DNA from 3 places in the Pseudocitrobacter sp. 2023LY-00077 genome. Region 2 is predicted to be linked to each of the others. Evidence: riboswitches for the same ligand, from Rfam matches in the RefSeq annotation. Region 2 holds a riboswitch; each other region holds the start of a gene.

Region 1 (5,870 bases), on a different contig from region 2:
GGGGGCGATCGCCACCAGTTACTCACACGATTCGCATAACCTGGTGGTGCTGGGGCGCTGCCCGCAAGAAATGGCGCTGGCAGCCAATACCCTGATTGCCAGCGGCGGCGGGATGGCGCTGGCGCAGCATGGCGAGTTAGTCGCCCACGTGGCCATGCCGATTGCCGGCATGCTCTCCGATCTTCCGGCCCCTGACCTGGCGGCCGCATTCCGCAATCTGCGCGAGCGTAGCGGTGACATTGCCGACTGGCAGCCGCCGTATCGGGTATTTAAGGCCATTGAAGGCACCTGCCTTGCCTGTAACGCCGGGCCACATCTGACGGATTTGGGGCTCACCGATGGCGCAACGCGTCAGATTATCGACCCGGTTATTCACTATTCGCATCAGCAAAGGAGCGCCCACTAAATGGCCGACCACTCAATCAATACGCCTGCCTCTGAGAGCTGGCTGGAACGTTGTTTTGCCCTACGCGCTCGCGGAAGCTCTGCACGCACCGAATGTCTGGCGGGTATCACGGGGTTTCTCGCCGCCGCTTATCTGCTGGTGGTGATCCCCGGTCTGCTGGCTGCGGGCGGGATGGATAAAGGCGCGGCGACTACCGGCACCATTTTAGTGTTTGTTGTCGGCACGCTGTTGATGGCGTTTTATGCCAATCTGCCGTTTATTGTTGGCCCGGGGATTGGTGGCTCGGTATTAGTCGGTGTGTCGCTGGCCGGAAACGCCGGAATTGGCTGGCCGATTGGGCTGGGGATTGCCTGCTGGTCTGGCGTACTGTTCTTCCTGCTCACCCGTTTTGGCCTGCGTGAAGTGGTCACCCGCTCGGTGCCGCAATCCATCAAACTGGGGCTGACGGCGTCTATCGGTATTTTTGTTGCCCTGCTCGGTTTTCGTAATGCCGGATTGGTGCTGGCAAGCGCCAAAAATAACGCCTTGATGCTGGGGGATTTTCTTTCGCCGGGCGCGCTGGTGGCGCTGTGCGGGCTGTTTCTGGCGATTGCCCTGCAGGCGCGTCGTATTCCTGGCGCTATCCTGTGGGCAATTCTGTGTGCGACGCTGGTGGGTATCCCGGCGGGCGTCACGCACCTGCCATCAAGCTTTATCGCCCTGCCCCACTCATTAACTCCGGTGTTTGCGCAGGTGGATATCATTGGCGCGCTGAATATCGCTTTCCTGCCTTATCTGTTTGTCTTTTTTGCCTCAGAGTTTTTCTCAACCATGGGCACCACGCTTGCCGTCGGCGGTGAAGCGGGCCTGCTGGATGAAGAAGGCAATATGCCGCACATCAACCGCCCGTTTATGGTTGACTCCATTGCCGCCGCGCTGGGCCCGTGGGTCGGTATTCCGGCCGCGACGGCGCTGATTGAGTCTTCAGCCTCGGCGGAAGCAGGCGGTAAAACCGGCATGACTGCACTTGCCGCCGCCATCATGTTCTTGCTGATGCTGCTGTTCACCCCCGTTGCGCTGATGATCCCCAAAGAAGCCACAGCCCCGGCGTTGATCCTGATTGGCCTGAATATGTTTAGCGGCCTGCGTAAGGTGGATTTGGCGAATTTCACCGACGGCTTACCGGTACTGATGATGGTGATGATTACGCTTATCGCCAACAGCTTCGGGACGGGTATCGCGGGTGGGTTGCTGTTCTATGTGATGATTAAAACCATTGCCGGGAAGTGGCGGGAAATCCCTCTCGGCTTATGGATTCTGGCAGTGCCGCTGGTGTATTACTTTGCCACGCTGGTGCGCCATTAATCAGGAATTCATCAAGCGCGTTTTGGTGGCGTGGTGCTGATATTTGCCGGATGCGGCGTAAACGCCTTATCCGGCCTACAAAAGATTGCAAATTCAATACATTGAACCCACCTTGTAGGCCTGATAAGCGCAGCGCCATCAGGCAATTTTGCATTTGTCATCCATCCAAATGCAGGTTTTCATTGCATGATTACCACCAGGCGTGAAAATGATGCACCGGGCCAATCCCGCTGCCGACTTCCAGCGTATCGGCCTGCGCCAGCGCGGCAGAAAGCCAGGTTTTCGCTTCCAGCACCGTGTCGCCCCAGTTGCTATGGCGTGGGCGCAGTGCCGCCAGCGCGGCTGATAATGTACAACCGGTACCGTGGGTGTTTTTGGTCATGACGCGCGGTGCGGTAAAACGCTGCTCGCCGTCGCGGGTAAACAGCCAGTCGGGGCTTTCCGTATCGTCAAGATGGCCGCCTTTCATAAGGACCGCGCCGCAGCCCATCGCCAGCAGTGCGCGTCCCTGTTCCAGCATTTCACGCTCATTTCGCGCATGCGGCGCATCCAGCAATGCCGCCGCTTCCGGCAGATTCGGCGTAATTAACGAGACCTGTGGCAGCAGGCGTTGACGCAGCGTTTCTACCGCCGCGGGCGATAGCAACGCATCGCCGCTTTTGGCCAACATGACCGTATCCAGCACCACATTTTCCACCCGATGGCGCTGTAATCGCTCCGCCACGGCTTCAACGATATCAGTTTCCGCCAGCATACCGATTTTGGTGGTATCGATGCGCACATCGTTAAACACGGAATCCAGCTGCGCAGCGACAAAATCCGGTTCAATACGATAGACCGACTGCACGCCATGGGTGTTTTGCGCCACCAGCGCGGTAATCACCGAACAGCCGTATGCGCCCAATGCTGAGAAGGTTTTCAGATCCGCCTGAATGCCCGCGCCACCGCTTGGATCGGTACCGGCAATGGTTAATGCGTTAATCCGTTTCATGCCAGTGCCTCCCCATCAAGCACATACAGTGCATCAAGTAATGCCGGGACAAAACTGCCCGGTCCGTTATCGACCGCCGCACGACCACCGGCCAGTTTCATAAAGGCGCAGGCAGAGGCAATGTTATCCAGCCTGTCGCCCGGCAGCGCACAGCTTGCCGCGACGACCGCAGACAATGCACAGCCCGTCCCCACTACCCGGGTCATCAGCGGATTGCCGCCCGTTACCGCGATAACGCGTTGTCCATCGGTGATGTAATCCACTTCGCCCGTCACCGCCACAACGGTATTGATTTGACGCGCCAGAGCCTGTGCCGCCGGTAGCGCAGCAGCGGCGGTATCGGTGGTATCCACGCCGCGCCCTCCCGCGCTCATTCCCGCCAGCGCCATAATTTCGGAGGCATTCCCCCGAATGGCGGCAGGTTTTAAGGTCAACAGGTCGTGGCAAAACTCGGTGCGCAGCGTTAACGCGCCCACGGCGACAGGGTCGAGAGTCCAGGGTTTACCCGCAGCGTTCGCACTCAACGCGGCGGCTTTCATCGCCTGCGCGCGCGGCTGCGTTAGCGTGCCGACGTTTATCAATAACGCATCGGCAATGGCAGAGAACTGCGCGGCTTCCTGCGCATCAATCACCATCGCGGGGGATGCACCGAGCGCCAGCAATACGTTGGCGGTAAAGGTCTGCACGACGTCGTTAGTCATACAGTGAACAAGGGGGGCGTGATGACGAAAAAGATGTAACGAATGCGCGATTTGCGCGGGACTAAGCGGCTCTGCTTGCATGGTTTGCTCCTGCCAGAACGTCCAGAAGCAATGACCTGACGGTCTCTGACTTCCCTACGCTGGCATTATCCAGATCAGGTGGTACGGGTTTTTCTCAGCCTTCACGAAGGAAGGGCACCCCGAGTCATCAATACAACAAATTCGTGTATCGCAGCAGGTTACGGCAAGTGCCGGGTGGAAGCAAGCCGCACAAACCATTTGCAATCCCCCCATCATCGGTCCAAAATTATTCACAAAGGTGATGGCGTTCCACCTTTCCCAACCGCCCTGCTGGGGCTGATGACGCCTGGTATACCCTCTTAACATGGAGGTATGTCAGGCTGTCTGTCGTTTGAAGACCCGCTCATACCTCGCAACCTGACGAGGTTTTTTTATGCCTGTTTACAACCATGCGCTGGTGCTGATTAACAACAGCCTTGATGGCATTCCCCTGCTCGATCACGCTGCAAAAATGGCGCAGGAGAACGCGATGACGATAACCATCGCGCATATCAGCACCGATTATCGCGCCCTCAATTATGTCTCCGACAGCCTGATGGATGACGTGGTTTCGCAGGAAGTCATTCAGGCCAAAGCCCTGTTGAGCGAGCTGGCGGAATCCGTTTCCTTACCGGTACAAACGCTGGAACTGGTCACGACCCGTCGCTTTGAAGATGTCGAATCCTGTATCCGCGATCGCCGTATCGATCTGGTCATCGCCGGACATCACAATCGCCTGCTGGGCGTGCTCGCCTCCCACTCCCTTGAGTACATCAACCATCTGACGGTGGATGTGCTGATCAAACATTTAGCATAAGGATTTACGCGCGTGATGTATCGTTCATTACTGGCCGTTATTATTGGCGGCTCTACCGGGTGTGTCATTCGTTGGTGGCTGTCGATGAAACTGAACAGCCTTTTCCCCAGCCTGCCACCGGGAACGCTGGTGGTTAATCTGGTCGGTGGTTTTATTATTGGCGCGGCGCTGGCGTTCTTTTTGCGCCAGCCGCAGCTGGACCCGGCATGGAAGTTACTGATTACCACCGGACTTTGCGGCGGGATGACGACCTTTTCCACTTTTTCGGCGGAGATCGTCACCCTTTTGCAAAACGGCAACTATCTGTGGGCGATGATTTCGGTGATGACTCACGTGGTGGGATCGCTCCTGATGACCGCTGCCGGATTCTTTTTGATGACGCTGGTTTAGCCCCTACGCTGCACCAGCGCTTCACAGCGTTCCTTCACTGCCTCATACAACAACCGCACCGCAGGCGAGAGCTGCTTGCGATGCGGACAAATCATGTTCAGCGGCACGCAGTCGCCTTCATAGTCCGGCAGCAGCAATTTCAGTCGTCCCTGAAAGACATCTTCACTGACGTCGAGCCAGGACTTATTGGCAATGCCTTCCCCGGCAATCGCCAGTCGGCGTATAACCTCCGCGTCATCGCTGATAATCGTGCCATTGACCTGCACTTCGTGGGTTTCTTCCCCCGCAGTGAGCGTCCAGCGATCGAACAATCGACCTCGCAGGACATAGGTCAGCGCATCACACTTTTCTAAATCAGCGGGCGTTGCCGGTTCGCCATTTTTGGCGATCCACTCTGGCGATGCGACCAGCACGCGGCGATTATCCGGTGCGATGGGCAGCGCGACGTACGATGCATCCTCATTGCTGCCGTAGCGAAAGGCGACATCAACCGGATCTTTAAACACATCCGTCACCTGGTCAGAGAAAAGAATGCGCAATTTAAGCGCCGGGTGGCGCTGGCGGAACTGGCGGAAAATACCGAGCAGGAGATTTCGTCCCAAATCAGAAGGCACCGCAATTTGCAGCGTACCGCGAATTTCATCGTCGGGCGTTTGAATCTGCTGGAGCCCGGCCTGCATCGTTTCCAGCATTTGCGTGGCGTAGGGCAGCCAGGTTTCGCCCTCTGGCGTCAAGCGCAGGCTGCGCGTTGAACGGGCAAACAGACGGATATTAAGCGCCGTCTCAAGACGCTTAATGGCGGAACTCACCTGCGCAGGCGGCAGACCGGCCTCGCGCGCCGCTTCGCTGAAACTGCTTAATGCCGCCGCGCGCACGAACAGGGTTAAATCTTCCAGCCTGAGCATTTTCACTCCTCAACGATAAGTCCTGTCACCGCGAATGGATTTTTCCGGCAAATATCACCGGATAATATCATTCTTAGAGTTTACCCAACATCACAGAGGTGGTTATGAAAGCGATTGCGATTACTCAGGCGGCTGGCGCGCACGGCAACATTGAAGCATTAGAAGAAATTACCCTGCCCGTTCCCGTAGCGGCGGGCCACGATTTGCTGGTAGAAGTAAAAGCCATCTCCGTTAACCCGGTCGATACCAAAGTGCG
Region 2 (5,870 bases):
AAGCCCGGCGGGCGTCTGGCGTAACCGCTCGCACGATCCTTTAGGGTCGGATACGCGCGGTGCGGCCGCCTACGATGAGTCTTATGCTGATACCCGCCTTTGGGTGCAGCAAGGCTTGCTGGACTACATCGCCCCGCAGCTGTACTGGCCGTTTGCCCGCGACGCTGCGCGTTATGATGTGCTGGCAAAATGGTGGGCGGATGTGGTGAAACCGACCAAAACACGACTCTATATTGGCGTGGCGCTGTATAAAGTGGGCGAACCGTCGAAAAAAGAACCTGACTGGGCGGTGAATGGCGGCGTACCAGAGCTGAGTAAGCAGATCGATCTCAATGAATCAATCCCGGAAATCAACGGGACGATCCTGTTCCGCGAAGATAATCTCAATCAACCGCAAACCCGCCAGGCGGTGAATTATCTGAAAACCCGCTGGGGCCATTAATCCTGCCTTTTGTGCGCTACGCAAACCCGGCGTAGCGCACCTCATCTGCTATGCTTACCCTGACATTCTTTACTGGAGAACGGATATGGGACTGTTTAACTTCGTGAAAGAAGCAGGTGAAAAACTGTGGGATAAACTGACGGATTCGCATCAGGACCAGGGCGAAAAAGTCACCGAGCATTTAAAGAAACTCAATATTCCCGGTGCGGATAAAGTTCAGGTGACGGTCGTCGACGGGAAAGCCAGCGTCACCGGCGATGGGCTAACCCAGGAAGAGAAAGAGAAAATTCAGGTCGCCGTCGGTAACGTTGCCGGAGTCAGTGAAGTTGAGAATAACATTACCGCTGCCGATAGTGCGGATGAAGCCACCTACTACACCGTGAAATCCGGCGATACGCTGAGCGCGATCTCCAAAAACGTATACGGCAACGCCAATCTGTACAATAAAATCTTTGAAGCCAACCGCCCGATGCTTTCTCATCCGGATAAAATTTATCCCGGCCAGACTTTACGTATTCCTAAAGCCTGATAACCGCACGCTTGCTGGAAGTCATTCCGGTAAGCGTTCCCCCCTCGTTGTATTCACAGACAAAATATCGTATAAAACCTCCTGTCCGAGGGGTGTCCAGAAATGGGCTGAGATGGCGCAAGCCGAACCCTTAGAACCTGATCTGGGTCATGCCAGCGAAGGGACGGGTTAGCCATCTATTTACACAGCCAATTCCTGTTCTTCCCTCATTGAGCCCGGATCTCCACTTAATTACTGGAGGTCCCATGTCTTTACCCCTGTTTGAAACCGGTCTTTACGGACGCCTTCGCACGCTTGCGGGTCACCACTGGCACGATTATGTCGCCCATGAATTTGTCCAGCAGTTAGGTGCGGGCACCCTGCCTGAACCTGCGTTCCGCCGATATCTCACCCAGGATTACCTGTTTTTAGTTCATTTCGCCCGCGCCTACGCACTGCTGGTGAGCAAACTGCAAAATCTGCCGGAAATGCGCGCGGCGACGGCATCACTGAACGCGATTCTTAACGAACTGCCGCTGCATATCAGCTACTGCCAGCAATGGGGATTAACGGAATCCGACGTTACGCAGGTGGAAGAAGCCGCCGAAACGGTGAATTACACCCGTTATGTTCTGGATGTGGGGCATTCAGGCGATGTGCTTGATCTGCTCACCGCACTGATGCCGTGCGTGGCAGGCTATGCGGAAATCGGCCTGCGCCTGCTCAACGATCCGGCAACCGTCTTTGAGGGTAATCCTTACGCGCCGTGGATCCGCAACTATGGTGATGAGGGCTATCTGGCAGGCGTACAAGCCTCTCTGACGCTATTTGAAAATCTGGCGGCTCAGCGCGGTGGTGAAGGCCGTATCGCTGAACTTTCATCTATCTTCACCACCGCCACCCGGCTGGAAAGCGCGTTCTGGCAGATGGGGTTGAACGCGAAATCATGAAGGCGGTGAATGAATCCCCCGCGATCAGGCTAACAGACCTTACGCTGCGTTATGGCAATAAGACAATATTCGAGAACCTGAACGTGACTATCCCGGCAGGGCATTTCGTCTCCTTGCTGGGTGCCAGCGGTGCGGGTAAAACCAGCCTGCTGCGCATTGTTGCCGGGCTGGCAGCACCCACATCGGGTAGCGTGGCGGATGAACATGGTCGCCCGCTCGCAGGCCGAATCGCCTGGATGGGGCAGCGCGATCTGCTCTATCCGTGGTTAACCATTGAACAGAATGTTTGCCTGGGGGCGCGTTTACGCGGAGAAAAAGCCGATCGCCAATGGGCACAAGAGCTGCTTGAGCGTGTGGGGCTAAGCAGTTATGGCCACGCCCTGCCGCAGACGTTATCCGGCGGAATGCGCCAGCGCGCCGCCATCGCCCGAACCCTCTATGAACAGCAGCCGATTGTCCTGATGGATGAGCCGTTTTCCGCGCTGGACGCGATTACCCGCGCCACGATTCAGGCGCTGGCGGCGGAACTGCTGGCTGACCGTACCGTGCTATTGATCACACACGACCCCGTAGAGGCCTGCCGCCTGAGTCATCACATTCTGGTTCTGGCGAAACATCCTGGCGGCATCGATGACTCCCACGTTATGGCTGGCCTGCCGCCACGCGAACTTGACGATCCTCTGGTTATCCAGAGTCAACGTGAGCTTATGCAACAGCTCATTCGGGGGGCACAGTGATTTTCTTATCACGAATCTGGCGCGGGATGACGCTGTTTGCAGGCTTAGTGGGGTTATGGTGGCTGGCGACGCTCGGCTCTATTCCAGCATTCCTGCTGCCATCGCCCACGGCGGTAGTTCAGGCCCTGCACGATAATGGTCGTTACCTCGGCTGGCACACGTTGATTACCCTGGCGGAAATCGGCAGTGGCCTGGTGATTGGCGTACTGCTCGGGGCGATTCTGGCGCTGTGCATGGTCTTTTCTCCCCGTCTTCAGCGCTGGGTGATGCCGGTGGTATTAACCAGCCAGGCGATACCGGTCTTTGCCCTCGCCCCACTGCTGGTGCTGTGGTTTGGTTTTGGCATGAGCGCCAAGGTCACCATGGCGGTACTGATTATCTTCTTCCCGGTCACCTCGGCTCTGTTTGACGGTTTGCGCCGGGTAAGTGGTGATTATCTCGACCTGGCCCGCACCATGGGGGCGTCACGCTGGACACTGCTTCGTCATGTGCAGTTGATGGCCGCGCTACCTGCCTTTGGTTCCGGCCTGCGCATGGCGGCAGCCGTTGCGCCCATCGGCGCCATTATTGGCGAATGGGTTGGCTCGGCGGAAGGTTTGGGTTACGTGATGCTCAACGCCAACGCGCGCATGCAGAGTGATATCTGCTTCGCCGCCCTTCTGATACTCGTTTTGATGACCATCTCGCTGTGGATGATCATCGATGCCCTGTTACATCGCCTGATTTATTGGGTTCCGGATAACCATTGAGAAAACTACGATGACAACAAAAATGCTAAAACCTGCTCTCTCTGCGCTGATTATTGCCAGCACCCTTTCGCCAAACGCCTGGGCACTTGAGAAAGTCACACTGGTGCTGGACTGGTATATCAACCCGGACCACGCCCCCGTGATGGTGGCACAGCAAATCGGCGCATTTAAAGAGGAAGGCCTCGACGTCACGATTATCCCGCCTTCCGATCCGGCGCTTCCTCCGCGCCTGGTGGCGGCAAAACAGGTCGATCTGGCAATTACTTATCAACCGCAGCTGCACTTCTTTGCCGACCAGGGCTTACCGCTAATGCGGGTGGGTACACTCATCAATACGCCGCTGAATACGGTAATTGCGCTGGATAAAAACATTAAATCGCCGGCTGATTTAAAAGGTAAGAGCGTGGGTTATTCCGTCAGTGGCATCGAGCAGGCGACGCTGGATACCATGCTGAAACATAGCAATACGCCAGTGGATGCGGTGAAGCTTATCAACGTTAACTTCCAGCTAACCAGTGCCCTGCTGACCGGTAAAGTGGACGCGGTGATTGGCGGCTATCGCAACATCGAAGCGCTGGAGATCCAGCTTCAGGGTAAAGAACCGGTGGTGTTTAACGTCGAGGATTACGGCGTACCCGCCTACGATGAATTGATTCTGGTGGCAAATAAAGACGCGGCTGGAGAACCGAAGATTAAAAAATTCCTCGCGGCATTGAAAAAAGGCAGCGACTACCTGCATGCTCATCCGCAGGAAAGCTGGAAAACGTTCGCCAGCCTGCATCCTGAGCTTAATACCGAACTGAATCAGCAGGCATGGATGAAAACGCTGCCGCTCTTTGCACAAGATCCGGCAAAGCTGGATAAAGCCCGCTATGAGCATTACGAGCAGTTTTTATTTGATAACAAGCTCATCAAAAAAATAACCCCGGTGGAGCAATATGCCACCGGGGCTATGTAAGCCGTACATCAGATTGCTAACGACGTGCGCTTTGTTATTGCCGGATGCGGCGTAAACGCCTTATCCGGCCTACAAAATATCGCTAATTCAATATATTGCAGAATTGTTGTAGGCCTGATAAGCACAGCGCATCAGGCAATTTTACAGCGCCATATCATGCTGAGGTGACGCTTCCGGCTGTACTGCCTCAGGCGTGACATTGTCACTTTCGGTGGTATTCATTTGAATGACCGGAGGCTTAACCAGTTGCAATGTAGCAGCGGTATCGTCCCATACCTGTTGCGTCAACGCGCTGTTACCGTTCAGCTTCTGGCCGTAGCTCGGCACGATCGCGCGGATTTTGCTCTGCCATTGCTCAGAACCGAACTGTTCAGGGAACATTTTCTTGATCACGTTCAGGGTAATAGGCGCAGCGGTAGAGGCGCCCGGAGACGCGCCCAGCAACGCAGAAATGGTGCGCTGTTGGTCAACAACCACTTCTGTACCCAGCTTCAGCACGCCGCCTTTGTCTTCATCTTTACGGATGATCTGCACGCGCTGCCCCGCCTGAATCAGTTTCCAGTCTTCTTTACGCGCCTGCGGATAGTACTCTTTCAGCGCGGCAAAACGGTCATCATCACTCAGCATAACCTGACTAATCAGGTATTTGACGAGATCAAAGTTATCCAGCCCCACGTGCGTCATCGGCATGACGTTGCTGGTTGTCGTGGTGCTCAGCAAATCGAAGAACGAACCATTTTTAAGGAATTTGGTGGAGAACGTCGCAAACGGCCCAAACAGCACCACGCGTTTACCGTCGATGAAACGCGCATCAATGTGCGGTACGGACATCGGCGGTGCGCCAACGGACGCCTGGCCATAGACCTTCTGCAAATGCTCTTTGGTGATAGCCGGGTTCTCAGTCATCAGGAAAGATCCGCCAACCGGGAAGCCTGCATAATTATCAGCCTCAGGAATACCGGTTTTTTGCAGTAATTTCAGCGCCCCGCCGCCAGCACCGATAAACACATATTTTGCGTCAATCGCGTGCTCTTTACCGTTATTCACATCTTTGATTGTCACGTGCCAGGAGTTATCGCCATTGCGTTTAAACTCCGTCACTTCAGACGAGGTTTGCAAAGAGAAATTCGGGCTTTTTTTCAGGCTGCCGATCAGCTGACGGGTAATTTCACCGTAGTTCACATCGGTACCGGCTGGTGTCCAGGTCGCGGCCACTTTCTGCTGCGGATCGCGGCCTTGCATAACCAGCGGAGCCCATTGCTGAATTTGCTGGTGATCGGTGGAGAATTTCATCCCCTGGAACAAAGTGGTTTTTTGCAGCGCATCATAGCGCTTTTGCAAATAATTAACGTTGGTGTCGCCCCAGACAAAACTCATATGCGGCGTGGAATTAATAAAGGAGTGCGGTTCACGTAAAATGCCGCGTTTCACCTGCGCCGTCCAGAATTGACGCGAGATCATAAACTGCTCGTTAATATCCAGCGCTTTGCTGACATCAATCGAACCATCCGCACGTTCAGGCGTAT
Region 3 (5,870 bases), on a different contig from region 2:
ACCGCCCTGCTCAAAACCCACGTCTGCCCCGGCGATCAGATCCGGCGGATCCTTATCCAGGCGATCCTCGCGGATCACGGAAGAAGCGAGTTCGATTTGTTGAGCGCGTAGCGACGCGAGATCCATAACCAATCCTTACTGATGATAAGGCGCAGAGAGGCGATGTACCGCCTCGACAAACGCCCCGGCGTGTTCCGGCGGCACATCCTGATGGATGCCGTGACCGAGGTTGAAGACGTGGCCTTCGCCCTTGCCAAAGCCCGCCAGAATAGTCGCCACTTCTTCCTCGATGCGCGCAGGCTGTGCGTAAAGCATGGAGGGATCCATATTGCCCTGCAGCGCCACTTTGTGGCCAACGCGGCGACGCGCATCGGCGATATCGGTGGTCCAGTCGAGACCCAACGCATCACAGCCGGTTTCCGCCATCTCTTCCAGCCACTGCCCTCCGCCTTTGGTGAACAGCGTCACCGGCACGCGGCGCCCGTCGTTTTCACGCAGCAAACCATCGACAATTTTGTGCATGTAATACAGCGAGAACTGCTGATAATCACGCCCGGTGAGCACACCGCCCCAGGTGTCGAAAATCATCACCGACTGCGCACCGGCTTTAATCTGCGCATTCAGATAGAGCGTGACGCTTTTCGCCAGCTTATCGAGCAGCAGATGCAGCGTTTGCGGCTCGGCATACATCATCTTTTTAATCACGGTAAACGCTTTGCTGCTGCCGCCTTCGACCATGTAGGTCGCCAGCGTCCACGGGCTGCCGGAGAAACCAATCAACGGCACTTCGCCTTTCAGTTCGCGGCGGATTGTACGCACCGCGTTCATCACATAACCCAGTTCGCCTTCCGGGTCCGGAATCGGCAGCTTATCAACATCCGCTTTACTGGTTATCGGCGAGGTAAAGCGTGGGCCTTCACCCGCTTCAAAATAGAGCCCGAGGCCCATTGCATCCGGGATAGTCAGAATATCGGAGAACAGAATGGCCGCATCCAGCGGGTAACGGCGCAGCGGCTGAAGTGTGACTTCGCATGCCAGCTCGGCGTTTTTGCACAGGGACATAAAATCCCCGGCCTGGGCACGGGTCGCTTTATATTCCGGTAAATAACGGCCCGCCTGGCGCATCATCCAGACAGGGGTGACATCTACAGGCTGACGCAGCAGCGCACGCAGGTAACGATCGTTTTTCAGTTCGGTCATTTTTCCATTCCTTGAGCTCTTTCACGCCAGTGTAACATGAGTGTCACTCATACTCTGCCCGGCAGAGTGCGACAGTATCTTCAATGAGTCGACGGGCGACGGTTCCCGGCGGCGGCAGTAACGGTAAATTGTCATAGCGATACCAGTTGGCTTCCAGCAACTCTTTGGGGTCGATCACGATATCGCCGCTGTCATACTCGGCCATAAACGCGGTCATCAGTGATTGCGGGAACGGCCACGGTTGGGAGGTGACATAACGCAGGTTTTTGATTTTTATACTGCTCTCTTCCATCACTTCGCGCGCGACGGCCTGCTCCAGCGTTTCGCCCACTTCAACGAACCCAGCCAGCACGGTGTGTACGCCGTTGCGATGACGCGTATGCTGCGCCAGCAGGATGGTGTCATCGCGACGAATGGCGACGATGATGCAGGGCGCGATTTGCGGATAGTAGCGTTGACGGCAGTGGTCGCACAGCATCGCCCATTCGGTTTTGCTGGGGTGCATGGTATGCCCACAGTAGCCGCAGAATTTATGCGAGCGGTAGAACTCCGCCAGCTGCACGCCGCGCCCGGCGAGTTGAAACAGCCCGGCATCCTGGTCGAGAATTTGCCGCAGCGAGCCCATATCATGACGACGCTGTTGCTGAATCAGCCACACCGGCGAGCCTTGCCATTCACCAATCAGCAGCGCGCGTTGCCCCGCAAGGTCGAATTTTCCCGCTTCGCCCCAGGGTAATTCTCCGCCCGGCAGCCATAATTTTTGCTCATGGCTGACGACCCACCAGCCGATGTCTAATTTTTCAATTATACGATCCATATCTATTGCACTACCTTTGCTTCACTGGCATGTTATTTACATTATCGTTACATCTTAGTGCGCAGTCTTTAAATCCACTTGTGCGGAGTCAATCACATGTTAAACCAGCTCGAAAGCCTGACGGAGCATGTTGGAGGCAGTAACAAACTGGTCGACCGCTGGCTCAACATACGCAAGCAATTGCTTGTCGCTTATTCCAACCTGATTGGGATTAAGCCTGGCAAAGAATCGTTTATACGGCTGAATGAAAAAGCACTGGATGATTTTTGTCAGCGACTGGTGGACTACCTCTCCTCCTGCCACTTCAGTATTTATGAACGCATTCTCCATAAATTGGAAGGCGACGCCGCGCTTTTAACGGCCACTAAAATCTGGCCCAGGCTGGAAGCCAACACCCAGTTGATTATGGACTATTACGACTCCAGCCTGGAGACGGCCATCGATCACGATAATTGCTTTGAATTTCAACAAGCATTGTCGGATATCGGCGAGGCGCTGGAGGCACGTTTTGTGCTCGAAGATAAGCTCATCATGCTCGTGCTGGATGCGATGCACGATAGCCCCGGGATCAAACGTCCCGCTTGAGATTTTACGCATTAACGCGTAGTTTACATTCATCGTCCCATTTATGGGGCTACATCTTGTCGGAGTGCCACGTGTGAAAACACAGGCTGAGACCGTTAATTCGGGATCCGCGGAACCTGATCAGGCTAATACCTGCGAAGGGAACAAGAGTAATTCAGCTTTATGCCTCTGCCTTCACGGGCGCTGTGCATCCATTACTCCATCCGTCGTCTGACAAGCCATATCCTTTTTTATTTGGTATGCGCTATGTCTACAACAAAACTGACTCGCCGTGAACAACGCGAACAGGCTCAACGCTTTATTGATACTCTGGAAGGCACCGCTTTCCCTAACTCGCGCCGTATTTATCTCGCAGGTACACAGCCTGGCGTACGCGTGCCGATGCGCGAAATTCAGCTTAGCCCCACGCTCATTGGCGGCAGCGAGGATAATGCGCAGTACGAAGAGAATGAAGCGATCCCGGTGTATGACACCTCCGGCCCCTACGGCGACCCAGCCGAAAAAATCGATATCCGCCAGGGCCTGGCAAAACTGCGCCAGCCGTGGATTGACGCGCGCGCCGATAGCGAAACCTTAACGGCGCGCAGCTCCGCCTATACTCAGGCCCGCCTCGCGGACGAATTTCTCGACGAATTGCGCTTCACCGGCCTGTTGACGCCAAAACGCGCGTGTCCCGGCAAGCGCGTCACCCAACTCCATTATGCTCGTCGGGGGGTAATCACCCCGGAGATGGAATTTATCGCCCTGCGCGAAAATATGGGGCGCGAGCGCATTCGCAGCGAAGTACTGCGCCAGCAGCATCCGGGGCAAAGCTTCGACACGCTGCTACCACAAAACATCACGCCTGAGTTTGTCCGTGCCGAAGTGGCGGCAGGTCGGGCGATTATCCCGGCCAATATTAACCATCCGGAATCGGAACCGATGATCATCGGGCGTAACTTCCTGGTGAAGGTGAACGCCAATATCGGTAACTCCGCAGTCAGCTCCTCGATTGAAGAAGAGGTGGAAAAACTGGTGTGGGCAACGCGCTGGGGCGCCGATACGGTGATGGACCTCTCCACCGGGCGTTACATCCACGAAACCCGCGAATGGATCCTGCGCAACAGCCCGGTACCAATCGGCACCGTGCCGATCTACCAGGCGCTGGAGAAGGTCAATGGGATCGCCGAGGATCTGAGCTGGGAAGCGTTCCGCGATACGTTGCTGGAACAGGCCGAACAGGGCGTAGACTACTTCACCATTCATGCGGGCGTGCTGCTGCGTTACGTGCCGATGACCGCCAAACGCCTGACCGGTATTGTGTCGCGCGGTGGCTCAATCATGGCGAAGTGGTGCCTCTCGCATCATCAGGAAAACTTCCTTTATCAGCACTTCCGCGAAATTTGTGAAATTTGCGCCGCCTATGATGTATCGCTGTCGCTGGGCGACGGCCTGCGTCCTGGCTCAATTCAGGATGCCAACGATGAAGCCCAGTTTGCAGAACTTCACACGTTGGGCGAATTGACCAAAATCGCCTGGGAATATGACGTGCAGGTGATGATTGAAGGGCCCGGCCATGTGCCAATGCAGATGATCCGCCGTAATATGACCGAAGAGCTGGAGCACTGCCATGAAGCGCCGTTTTATACGTTAGGGCCGCTCACCACCGATATTGCACCAGGCTACGACCATTTCACCTCCGGGATTGGCGCGGCGATGATTGGCTGGTTCGGCTGCGCGATGCTCTGCTACGTCACGCCAAAAGAGCACCTCGGCTTACCGAATAAAGACGATGTGAAGCAAGGACTTATCACTTACAAGATCGCCGCCCACGCGGCAGACCTGGCAAAAGGCCACCCCGGCGCGCAGATTCGCGATAACGCCATGTCTAAAGCACGCTTTGAATTCCGCTGGGAAGATCAGTTTAACCTGGCGCTCGACCCCTTCACCGCTCGCGCCTATCACGATGAAACACTGCCGCAGGAATCGGGCAAAGTTGCCCATTTCTGCTCGATGTGCGGCCCCAAATTCTGCTCAATGAAAATCACCCAGGAAGTTCGCGATTACGCGGCAAAACAGGCCGCAGAGACCGGGATGAACGAGATGTCTGGTCAGTTCCGCGCCCGGGGTGGCGAACTCTATATCCCTCAGGAGAATTTATAATGTACCAGCCTCATTTTCCCCCGGTTCCTTTCCGTTTGGGCCTCTACCCGGTTGTTGATAGCGTGGAGTGGATCGCACGTTTGCTGGAAGCGGGCGTACGCACCATTCAGTTACGCATTAAGGACAAACACGACGACGAGGTCGAGGCCGATGTGGTTGCCGCGATAGATCTCGGCCGTCGCTATAACGCGCGTCTGTTTATCAACGACTACTGGCGTCTGGCGATTAAACACCAGGCTTATGGCGTGCATCTGGGGCAGGAAGATCTGGAAACCACCGATCTCGACGCGATTCGCGCGGCCAACTTACGGCTTGGCGTATCGACTCACGATGATATGGAAATTGACGTGGCGCTGGCGGCGCAGCCTTCGTACATCGCGCTGGGTCACGTGTTCCCAACGCAAACCAAGCAGATGCCCTCCGCGCCGCAGGGGCTGGAACAGCTCGCCGCGCATATTAAACGCCTGGACGATTACCCCACCGTCGCCATTGGCGGAATTAGCCTTGAACGTGCGCCGGCAGTGCTGGCGACGGGCGTTGGCAGCATCGCCGTCGTGAGCGCGATTACGCAAGCCGCAGACTGGCGCGATGCCACCGCGAAACTGCTGGCGCTGGCGGGAGTGGGCGATGAATGATCGCGATTTCATGCGCTACAGTCGCCAGATGTTACTGGAGGATATCGCCGTGGAGGGTCAGCAAAAACTGCTCGCCAGCCGGGTGCTTATCGTCGGGCTCGGCGGCTTAGGCGCGCCTGCGGCGCTGTATCTTGCCGGTGCGGGCGTCGGCACGCTGGTGCTTGCCGACGATGACGAGGTGCATCTGAGTAATCTGCATCGTCAGATTGCCTTTACCACGCCCGACATCGCGCGCTCAAAAGCAGAGGCAACGCGCGCGCGACTGGCGGCGTTAAACCCGGATATCACTCTCACAACGATCGCCCAACGGCTGGCGGGCGATGCGCTAAAGCAGGCGGTGCACGACGCGGATCTGGTGCTTGATTGCACCGATAACATGGCGACGCGCCAGGCGATCAACGCGGCCTGCGTGGCGCTGAACACGCCGCTGATTACGGCCAGCGCGGTGGGGTTCGGTGGGCAGATGATGGTACTGACACCGCCGTGGACGC

What was found. Region 2 has a riboswitch for thiamine pyrophosphate ahead of tenA (thiaminase II). Riboswitches for the same ligand answer to the same signal wherever they lie in the genome.
Region 1: another riboswitch for thiamine pyrophosphate. It lies ahead of thiM (hydroxyethylthiazole kinase); the one in region 2 lies ahead of tenA (thiaminase II).
Region 3: another riboswitch for thiamine pyrophosphate. It lies ahead of thiC (phosphomethylpyrimidine synthase ThiC); the one in region 2 lies ahead of tenA (thiaminase II).

What each region holds. Positions count from the first base shown of each region.
Region 1 is NZ_JBSPEI010000001.1:430,411-436,280, reverse strand. It holds gene ACWWFX_RS02000 (adenine deaminase) at 1-406, shown strand, start outside; gene ACWWFX_RS01995 (NCS2 family permease) at 407-1,750, shown strand; gene thiD (bifunctional hydroxymethylpyrimidine kinase/phosphomethylpyrimidine kinase) at 1,941-2,741, opposite strand; gene thiM (hydroxyethylthiazole kinase) at 2,738-3,523, opposite strand; TPP riboswitch at 3,558-3,655, opposite strand; fluoride riboswitch at 3,752-3,819, shown strand; gene ACWWFX_RS01980 (universal stress protein) at 3,897-4,319, shown strand; gene crcB (fluoride efflux transporter CrcB) at 4,335-4,709, shown strand; gene ACWWFX_RS01970 (LysR family transcriptional regulator) at 4,706-5,614, opposite strand; gene ACWWFX_RS01965 (zinc-binding alcohol dehydrogenase family protein) at 5,719-5,870, shown strand, end outside.
Region 2 is NZ_JBSPEI010000021.1:16,634-22,503, forward strand. It holds gene ACWWFX_RS21500 (glycoside hydrolase family 10-like protein) at 1-442, shown strand, start outside; gene lysM (peptidoglycan-binding protein LysM) at 528-971, shown strand; TPP riboswitch at 1,050-1,152, shown strand; gene tenA (thiaminase II) at 1,217-1,900, shown strand; gene ACWWFX_RS21515 (ABC transporter ATP-binding protein) at 1,897-2,637, shown strand; gene ACWWFX_RS21520 (ABC transporter permease) at 2,664-3,386, shown strand; gene ACWWFX_RS21525 (ABC transporter substrate-binding protein) at 3,409-4,344, shown strand; gene mqo (malate dehydrogenase (quinone)) at 4,486-5,870, opposite strand, start outside.
Region 3 is NZ_JBSPEI010000026.1:19,118-24,987, reverse strand. It holds gene nfi (deoxyribonuclease V) at 1-126, opposite strand, end outside; gene hemE (uroporphyrinogen decarboxylase) at 136-1,200, opposite strand; gene nudC (NAD(+) diphosphatase) at 1,244-2,017, opposite strand; gene rsd (sigma D regulator) at 2,114-2,602, shown strand; TPP riboswitch at 2,653-2,762, shown strand; gene thiC (phosphomethylpyrimidine synthase ThiC) at 2,849-4,744, shown strand; gene thiE (thiamine phosphate synthase) at 4,744-5,379, shown strand; gene ACWWFX_RS23015 (HesA/MoeB/ThiF family protein) at 5,372-5,870, shown strand, end outside.